3 regions of the Exiguobacterium sp. UBA7533 genome follow, and region 3 is predicted to be linked to each of the others. Evidence: riboswitches for the same ligand, from Rfam matches in the RefSeq annotation. Region 3 holds a riboswitch; each other region holds the start of a gene.

Region 1 (3,153 bases), on a different contig from region 3:
GGTGCTGCGACGTAAAACGGGATACCGAAAGCTTGAGCGAGTAATGCTAGTTGGAACGTTCCGATCTTATTCGCCGTATCTCCGTTGCGTGTAATCCGGTCCGCCCCGACGATGATTGCATCGATCTGTTTTTCTTTCAGCGTATGGGCGACCATGTTATCTGTAATTAGCGTGACATCGATGCCGGCACGTTGTAGCTCCCATGTCGTCAGTCGTGCTCCCTGCAGTAATGGTCGCGTCTCACTCGCAAAAACAGATAATTCAATGCCGCGTTCTTTTGCGATATAGAACGGCGCAAGTGCTGTTCCATAAGCAGCGGTCGCAATCGATCCAGCATTACAGATCGTTAGGATCCGGTTACCTGACTGGAACAATTCAAGTGCGTGAATCCCGATTTGACGTGACGTCTGCGCATCCTGATCGTATAAGGCAATCGTCCGCTGCTCGAGCCGTTCGCGGATCTCTTCTACCGACGTCCCGTCTTGAATGATTGGATTCAATTGATCAAGGACATTTCGTAAGTTAACAGCCGTCGGTCGTGTCGCGAGTAACGTCGCTGATGTCTCAAGCAAGGCTTGCTTATAGATCGACAGTTCTGCTTCAAACCGGTACGCCTCTTGAACGAGTACGAATCCGCCAAATAAACTGATCGCAGGCGCCCCTCGGACGCGCAGTTGTTTAATCGCTTCGACCGCTTGTGCAAGATCGGTAATGACTTCATAGTGTTCTTCCTGCGGTAGACGTGTCTGATCGAGAATCGTCAAGACACGGTCTTCATAACGAATACTTTGAACGAATGTACTCATCGGCTAAGTTCCTCCGTTACGTCGAAGTTTCGTAAATCATCAAATGTCCGGCATTCGGTCCGACGTTTGATTAACGCCGATCCTAAACGTAAAGCATGTTGTTTTCGTTCTAGTCGTTCCGTCATAGAACTAATCGTTTCTAAATCAGCGACTGGTGCGAGTCCGATCGTCCGACGAATCAGTTCGCAACCGGCAAAGCCAAGGGCATCCTGCAAGATCGTGCTCAGTACATCGTCGACGAGTCCCGATGTCCGGAATGGTTCGACGGCTTCGCGTTCCCATAAGGCGCGGAACGTCGAAGCGAACGTCAGCCAGAACGTATCGATGTCGCGAATCCGGGCATCACGAAGTGCTGAATAATCCGGGTATGCTGCAAAGAATAAGTGGGCGATGAACTGTCCGACATCAAATCCGAATGGACCATAAAAGGCGAATTCTGGATCGATGACTTTCGTTTCCGTTGCCGAAGCAAAGATGCTTCCTGTATGTAGATCGCCGTGTAGCAACGCATCTCCTTTCGTGATGAAAAGCGCTTCGAGTTTTGCGACTTCGCGTTTCAACTCATCGTCCGCCCATAGACGTGCCACCTCTTCTTCAAGCCCGGCTTCAATCTCGTTCGTCTCCGCGTCATGGAACGGATCCGTGAAGATTAATTTTTCCGTGATGTCGCACAAGTCCGGATTGTAGTACGTTCGGGCGACACGTTTTTTTTCAACCGGACCAAGCGCAAAGTCCGATGTATGGAATAAAGTCCGAGCGAGATAAGAACCAATATGTTCCGCAAGCAACGGATACTGTTCACCTGCGAGTAAACCGCTTCGAACGATTGTCAGATGTGAAAGATCTTCCATGACCGTATACGCCTCGTCGTGACTAGCATGAAAAACACGCGGTACGAACGGCACGGCATGCCGGGCGAATTCACGGAGTGCGGATTGCTCGATCCACGCCCGCTCGAGTGATAGTGGCCAGCTTTCACCGACGACTTTCGCGTACGGAAGTGCTTGTTTTAGAATCAATCGATGTTCACCTTCTCGAATTCGAAAGACAAGATTGAGATTGCCGTCGCCAATCTCTTCTGCTTCGACGGCTCCGTCGCCGATCAGTCCTAGTGAGCGGACCCGTTCGATCGCGTCCTGTTCTGTAAATGCTTTGTATGTCATCTCAGTTCCCCCTGTGTGATACACGAAAAAGCGCCTCTTTTCGTCATCGAAAAGAGGCGCAGGAAAGTCACTGCGTCCTCTTATCTCTCAGACGAAACGTCTGTTGGATGTAGCACCGTGCCAAGTGGTCGGTTGCTGCGGCGTCATCGGGCCAATTCCCTCTGCCAACTCGCGATAAGAGTCGTATGTAGTTGTCGTGTGTGATATTGATTTGAATCTTACGCAATCCTCTTCCCTGCTGTCAAATCGAAATCAAGCAGAAACGGATATCGTTTTTGCTCCATATATAGAAAGAGTATTTTCAAAAAAATAAATTTTCTAAAAATAGTTTGACAAGTCGTGACTCTCATGTAAAAATTGCAATTAGATTTCACAATTTCATCCAATTCTTATCAAGAGCAGACGGAGGGACAAGCCCTACGATGTCGCAGCAACCGACCTTTTGGCACGGTGCTAATTCTTGCAGCTACTAAGCTGACAGATAAGAGTCCACGTTCGAATCATTCATGGTCTCTTGTCGCTGACAAGAGACCATTTTTTTATTGAAGGAGGAAAGACATGGCTTACATCACAGCTACTTATCAATTGACCGCCCGCGATCGACTGGAGCAACGCGCCGAACAACTCGCGCTTGGTCTGACGGTTGGTTCCTGGACGGAGCTGAATCATCTTGAGCAACAACAACTCGCCTCATTCAAAGGAGAAGTCGTACATACGGAAGAACGCGACGGTAAAGGCTATATCACGATTCGTTACCCGGAACACAATGTATCGCGCGACTTTTCTGCGATCTTGACGACCGTCTTCGGGAAACTCTCACTCGACGGTGAAATCAAATTAACAGAACTGCTACTACCCGATACATTCACGTCGGATTTTCCAGGTGCGAAGTTCGGGATCGAAGGGGTTCGTTCCTTGATTGGTGTCGAAGATCGTCCACTGTTAATGAGCATCTTCAAAGGGGTCATCGGACGCGATTTATCGTTCCTTCGTAATCAACTCGAAGGACAACTTGCTGGTGGGATCGATCTCGTCAAGGACGATGAGATCTTATATGACAATCCGTTGACACCGACGATTGATCGGGCACGGATCGGACGTGAGGTTATCGATGCTCATTTCCACCGGACCGGTAAACGTGCGTTGTATGCGATCACACTTAGTGGTCCCGTCTTTACGCTCAA
Region 2 (3,153 bases), on a different contig from region 3:
TGACCAGCCCGTGATGGAACAGCGATGTTATCGATCGCTGTGATCGGATAAGCAGCACGTGTATTTTCTGTCAACGATGTGTCATCGTAATCAGGATGACGAGATTCATCGAGCACGACGTTTTCAAGGACAGTTCCGAAACGGATCGCATCAAAAATTTGCGGTTCTTTTTCGCGTGACAGATTGACCGTCTTCGCATAACATCCACCTTCAATGTTGAAGACGCCATCATGCGACCAACCATGCTCATCGTCACCGATCAATTGACGGCTATCGTCTGCTGACAGGGTGGTCTTACCAGTACCGGATAGACCGAAGAACAAGGCGACGTCGCCTTCGTGTCCGACGTTTGCTGAACAGTGCATCGAAAGGACATTTTCTTGTGGTAAGAGGTAGTTCATGACGGAAAAAATCGATTTTTTGATTTCGCCCGCATATTCGGTTCCGCCGATCAAGACGATCCGGTGTTCAAACGACATGGCGATGAATGTCTCGGAATTCGTTCCGTCAACGGTAGGATCTGCTTTGAAATGTGGCGCGTAGACGACCGTGAACGGTTCGAAGGCAGCCACTTCAGGATACTCGCGTAAAAAGAGTTGTTTGGCAAACAGGTTATGCCAAGCGTATTGTGTGAGCACACGAACCGGAAGGGTGAAGTGCGTATCTGCCCCAGCAGCAGCTTCTGTGTAGTAGAGCTGATCGGCTTCGTTCATGTAACGAAGAACCTTTTGTAACAATTGTTCAAATTTGTCTCCATCCATCGGTTGGTTAACATGACCCCAATCAATGTGAGACTCGCAGGAAGAATCACGGACGATGAACTTATCTTTTGGTGAACGACCTGTAAATTTCCCCGTTTCTACAGATAGTGCGCCGTTCTCAGCAAGGACACCTTCTTCGTTTCGAATCGCATGTTCGACAAGTTCAGCAACAGATAGTTGTTTGAACACATGCTCTTTCTTGAGTAGTTCTTCGATATTCAGGACCGTCATCGGCATCCTGACCCCACCTTTCCCCTACGTTGGTTTTGGCTCACTGCATTTAGTATGACACATTCATTATATATGACATACTAAAGGGAGCGCAATCATTTTCTAGTGCTGATTTCTATTTATCTGGAAACGCTTTCAGCATTAATAGTTTAACATCTCTTTTAAAAAGTTTCGACTAGAATTTGAAACCTTGCTTGACAGAGTAGGTACAACTTTATATCATGTAATTCGTAACGGATACTCTTATTCTGAGCAGGTGGAGGGAACAAGGCCCGAAGAAACCCGGCAACCGTCCTACATTAATTCATATATTAATGAGGGAAAAGGTGCTCTCCTGAAGCGAAGTAAACACTTCGAACGATAAGAGGGTAAAGGAAGAACGCACAACCTTTCCCTGACCATTTTTTGGACTTGGAAAGGTTTTTTTCATTTTACCGTCCCACTCAACTAGGGGAAATGAGTACACCGTCAAATTCTTTTTTGGGAGGGTCATACATGACAAACCTTAATCGCCGACTATTCACGTCGGAGTCAGTCACTGAAGGTCATCCAGATAAAATCTGTGACCAAATTTCGGATTCAATCCTCGATGCGATTCTTGCAGCGGATCCAAACGCACGTGTTGCGGCAGAAACTTCTGTTACAACAGGTCTCGTTCTCGTTGCAGGTGAGATCACGACATCCACTTACGTCGACATTCCAAAAGTCGTTCGTGAAACGATTCGTGAAATCGGCTACACACGCGCGAAATACGGTTTCGATGCGGATACATGTGCTGTATTGACATCGATCGATGAGCAATCAGCAGATATCGCTCTTGGTGTCGACCAAGCGCTTGAAGCACGTGAAGGTAGCATGTCTGATGCAGAAATCGATGCAATCGGTGCAGGAGACCAAGGTCTTATGTTCGGTTACGCAACGAAAGAAACACCAGAACTCATGCCACTTCCAATTTCGCTTTCGCACCGTCTCGCACGCCGTTTGGCAGAAGTGCGTAAAAACGGTCAACTCGACTACCTTCGTCCGGACGGAAAAACACAAGTCACGGTCGAATACAACGAGAACAACGAGCCGGTTCGTGTCGATACGATCGTCATCTCGACACAACATGCGGAAGAAGTTACGCTTGAGCAAATCCAAGCTGATTTGAAAGAACACGTCATCACACCGGTCATCCCGGCTGAATACATCGACGCAGCAACGAAATTCTTCATCAACCCAACTGGTCGTTTCGTCATTGGCGGACCACAAGGAGATGCTGGATTGACTGGTCGTAAGATCATCGTTGATACGTATGGTGGATACGCACGCCACGGCGGTGGAGCATTCTCAGGTAAAGATCCAACAAAAGTCGACCGTTCAGCTGCATACGCAGCACGTTACGTCGCGAAGAACCTCGTTGCTGCAGGTCTTGCAGACAAAGCAGAAGTTCAACTTGCGTACGCAATCGGTGTCGCGCACCCTGTATCAATCGCAGTTGATACATTCGGCACAGGAAAACTTCCTGAAGCACAACTCGTCGAATTGGTTGCTGAAAACTTCGATCTTCGTCCGGCTGGAATCATCAACATGCTTGATCTCCGTCGTCCGATCTATCGTCAAACAGCTGCATACGGTCACTTCGGTCGTACAGATGTTGAGCTTCCATGGGAGCAAACAGATAAAGCAGCAGTTCTTGAAGAACAAGCAAAACGTTTCGCATAATCAAAAAGTCCGGAAATCCTACGTGGGTTTTCGGGCTTTTTTGTTTCCGCGGAACTTTGCAGGAAACGAATGTTTTTTCTAGAAAAGGGTAAAAGTACATGAGTCGATTTGTATGAGTATAAAGGGGGGTTCCGATTATGGAAATACGCGAAGCTATTCCAGCTGATGCAGGACGTATTCATGACATTGCTATCACATCTTGGTTGGATACGTATGAAGAAATCTATTCCGAACGTTCGAAAGCGCATTTCGTGCAGGAGGCGTATCCGCAAGAAGAAGTCGTTCGTGCGATCCGGACGGCGGAAGAAGCACGGGGAGAGTATTTTTATGTCGGAATCATCGACGAGGAAATCGTCGGTTTCATTCATGCTGTTGATGTCGAAGGAACATGGGAAATCATTCGACTTTACGTCTTGCCGGAATATCAGCAAAACGGAATCGGAAGACGTCTGATTCG
Region 3 (3,153 bases):
ACTGACGAATTGATGCTGGAATTTCATCATGCATGACGGAGCGGACGAAGTTTTTCGCTGTCTCGGTCTGCGGATTTGAAAAGACATCAAAGACTGTTCCTGACTCGATCAGCTTCCCAGCTTCGATGACGGCGACCCGGTCACAAATCTCCCGGATGACACCCATCTCATGGGTGATCAAGAGAATCGTAATCCCGTATTCCGCATTGATGCGTTTTAATAACTGGAGGATATGATGTGTCGTCTGAGGATCGAGTGCTGACGTCGCTTCGTCACATAAGAGGACGGATGGTTGCGTCGCTAGTGCCCGGGCGATGCCGACACGTTGCTTTTGTCCGCCGGATAATTGATCCGGATAATGATCCGCCTTGTCTGCGAGATCGACGAATTCGAGCAATTCCGTCACCCGGCGACGAATCTCGTCTTTCTTGACACCTGCGAGAACGAGTGGTTTCGCAACGTTCGTAAAGACCGTGTTCGCATTCAATAGATTGAAGTGTTGAAAGATCATCCCGATCCGCTGTTTCGCTTGACGTAATTTTTTGGGTGATAGTTGTGTTAAATCTTCCCCGTCGACCGTCACTGTTCCTGACGTCGGTCGTTCTAACAGGTTGACGCAGCGGAGCAATGAACTTTTTCCGGCACCGCTAAAGCCGATGACACCGAAGATTTCGCCTTTCTCGATCGTCAGGTCGACACCGTCGAGTGCTGCGATCGTCTGATCCTTCGTGACGTACGTTTTTTTGACTTGATGAAATGCAATCATTCCGCTTTCCCCCTTCATTCAACAAAAAAGGTCCCTTCTTGAGAAACAAGAAGAGACCTGGATCCGCGCAGTGGCAGAATCCACTCCACTCATCTCTCAGACATCTGTCTGATGGAATTGGCACAGTGCTCACAATGAGTCTGTTGCCGAGGTTTCGTAGGGCCAGTCCCTCCACCTCTCTGGATAAGTATTGCGGTATGAAATTCGTATGTGTGTTGTTGCGTTGTTGCTTATGTCGTAAAACTAATTTTTACATTACGGGTCGAACCTTTAAAAGTCAACCAACTTTGCAAAAATAATCCATTTGTCGCATATCGATTGAGTCATAAGTTATGAGTTAGCTGAAAGAACAAATCACGATTCGTCCAGAACGATTTGACAAGGCATTTTCGGTCGTGCTACCATCGTTTCAATGATTAATCCGACAATTCCAATATGATATTTATCAAGAGTGAACGAGAGACCTGGCTCTATGACTTCACGGCAACCTGCAATCTGTAAGGTGCTCCGACCAGCAAAGCGCGGCTTTGGATGATACGGTGAAAAACTCGTGGGCGTCCAAGCAGTGACGTTGACGAGTTTTTTTCACGAATGGAGGAAAAATAGTAATGATGAACTATCCTGTATTGACTGGTGCTGAAGCATTTTATCTTCAAGGTGGACCGATCGGCATTTTAATCTGTCATGGTTTTAATGCGACCCCGCAAAGTGTTCGGGACGTCGGTGAGGCATTTGCTGCTAAAGGATTCACTGTCTATGCTCCACGTTTGCGTGGTCACGGGACGAACGTCCGTGAGTTCGAACAATCGACTGCTCGATGTTGGAAGCAGAGCCTGCAAGACGGCTATGCACGTTTACAAGAAACATGCGATCAAGTCTTCGTCATCGGTCAATCGATGGGCGCGACGCTCGCACTATCGCTCGCCGCTGACGGGATTCCATTTTCAGGCATCATTACGATCAATGCCGCTCTCTCCGTTCCGTCTTATGAAGCACTGTCGTTTGAAGATGGTCCACAATACCTACCTGAAGGGGCACCGGATATCAAACGGTCTGCTTTCGAAATCATCTATGACCTCGTTCCGAGTCGTTGTGCATTCGAACTCGTCCGCTTGATGGATGAGACGAAAGGACGCCTTGGATCGATCCTTCTACCGACATTGATTCTTTACTCGGCGACCGATCACGTCGTTCCGCCGTCGAGCTCGGATTACCTGCATCAGCATATCGGGACGAATGATAAACGAATCTACTGTCTCCTTAACTCGTACCACGTCGCGACCCTCGATCATGATCAGGATTTGATCGTGCGTGAGACGATTCGTTTCATCGAACGCTCGAGTCGTTTCTCACAGGAAACGGGATAATAAAAAAAACAGCTATTCGTCTTCACTTAGAAGCGAACAGCTGTTACATCAAAGGACGACCATCATCGGTTCGTCTTTTTTGTTTATCCTTTTTGGTGCTGCATCGTTTGGAGCGGCTTCGGCTTTCCTGGCACTTCATGGCAGTGGCGGCACCGTGGCTCATACGATTCTGAAGCGCCGACTAAAATGATCGGATCATCATAGTTCGCTGGTTTTCCATCAATCAAACGTTGTGTCCGGGAAGCCGGATCGCCACATGAGAGACAGATCGCCTGAAGTTTCGTCACAAATTCTGCGCGCGCCAGTAATTCTGGCATCTTGCCAAATGGCTCTGCCCGGAAATCCTGATCGAGTCCTGCACAAATGACGCGTTTTCCGTCTTGCGCAAGTGCTTCGATGACTTGAACGATCTCATCATCAAAGAATTGAACTTCATCAATTCCGACAATTTGTGTTTCTTCCGCTACTGCTGCATAGAGATCACGACTCGTCGCCATTGGAATCGCCACGACGGAATTTCCGATGTGAGAGACGACATGCTCTTCATGGTACCGGTCATCGATTGCCGGCTTGAATACTTGAACGGGCAGTTTGCCGTACTGTGCCCGTCTGACACGACGAATCAACTCTTCCGATTTCCCGGAAAACATACTGCCACAAATTACTTCGATCCAGCCGTACTGATTTATTACATGCATCATCGTCCGACACCGTCCTCTAAAAATAGTCACTTTAACGAGTATAGCTCGAAACGGTATTGAGAAAAAGGGTTGACTTCCGGAAATCAAAATTCATTTTTTCTTTACCTAGAATTTTTGTCCTTTCATTCCAACCTTCATCCATTTCCTGTACACTAAAGAAGAAGATTCTCGCGAAAGAAGGTGTCCCCGATTCATCATCTCTTACATGACATTCTGCACCAATATGGCGCCCTTGGTCTTTCCGTCCTTCTCGCAGGTGGTATCGTGGGATTGCCGGTTCCTGATGAGACCTTGCTCGTCCTGTCCGGTTTTTGGATGC

Evidence for each region. Region 3 has a riboswitch for S-adenosylmethionine ahead of B2U10_RS15160 (alpha/beta hydrolase). Riboswitches for the same ligand answer to the same signal wherever they lie in the genome.
Region 1: linked by a shared signal. The riboswitch ahead of mtnK (S-methyl-5-thioribose kinase) and the one ahead of B2U10_RS15160 (alpha/beta hydrolase) in region 3 are both predicted to bind S-adenosylmethionine.
Region 2: linked by a shared signal. The riboswitch ahead of metK (methionine adenosyltransferase) and the one ahead of B2U10_RS15160 (alpha/beta hydrolase) in region 3 are both predicted to bind S-adenosylmethionine.

What each region holds. Positions count from the first base shown of each region.
Region 1 is NZ_DLMP01000002.1:268,126-271,278, reverse strand. Features, by position in the region: gene mtnA (S-methyl-5-thioribose-1-phosphate isomerase) at 1-806, opposite strand, end outside; gene mtnK (S-methyl-5-thioribose kinase) at 803-1,969, opposite strand; SAM riboswitch class I at 2,047-2,150, opposite strand; SAM riboswitch class I at 2,356-2,457, shown strand; gene B2U10_RS05470 (2,3-diketo-5-methylthiopentyl-1-phosphate enolase) at 2,528-3,153, shown strand, end outside.
Region 2 is NZ_DLMP01000001.1:515,610-518,762, reverse strand. Features, by position in the region: gene pckA (phosphoenolpyruvate carboxykinase (ATP)) at 1-998, opposite strand, end outside; SAM riboswitch class I at 1,233-1,359, shown strand; gene metK (methionine adenosyltransferase) at 1,488-2,696, shown strand; gene B2U10_RS02565 (GNAT family N-acetyltransferase) at 2,834-3,153, shown strand, end outside.
Region 3 is NZ_DLMP01000018.1:132,268-135,420, forward strand. Features, by position in the region: gene B2U10_RS15155 (methionine ABC transporter ATP-binding protein) at 1-766, opposite strand, end outside; SAM riboswitch class I at 853-956, opposite strand; SAM riboswitch class I at 1,206-1,307, shown strand; gene B2U10_RS15160 (alpha/beta hydrolase) at 1,375-2,133, shown strand; gene B2U10_RS15165 (thymidine kinase) at 2,217-2,831, opposite strand; gene B2U10_RS15170 (DedA family protein) at 3,015-3,153, shown strand, end outside.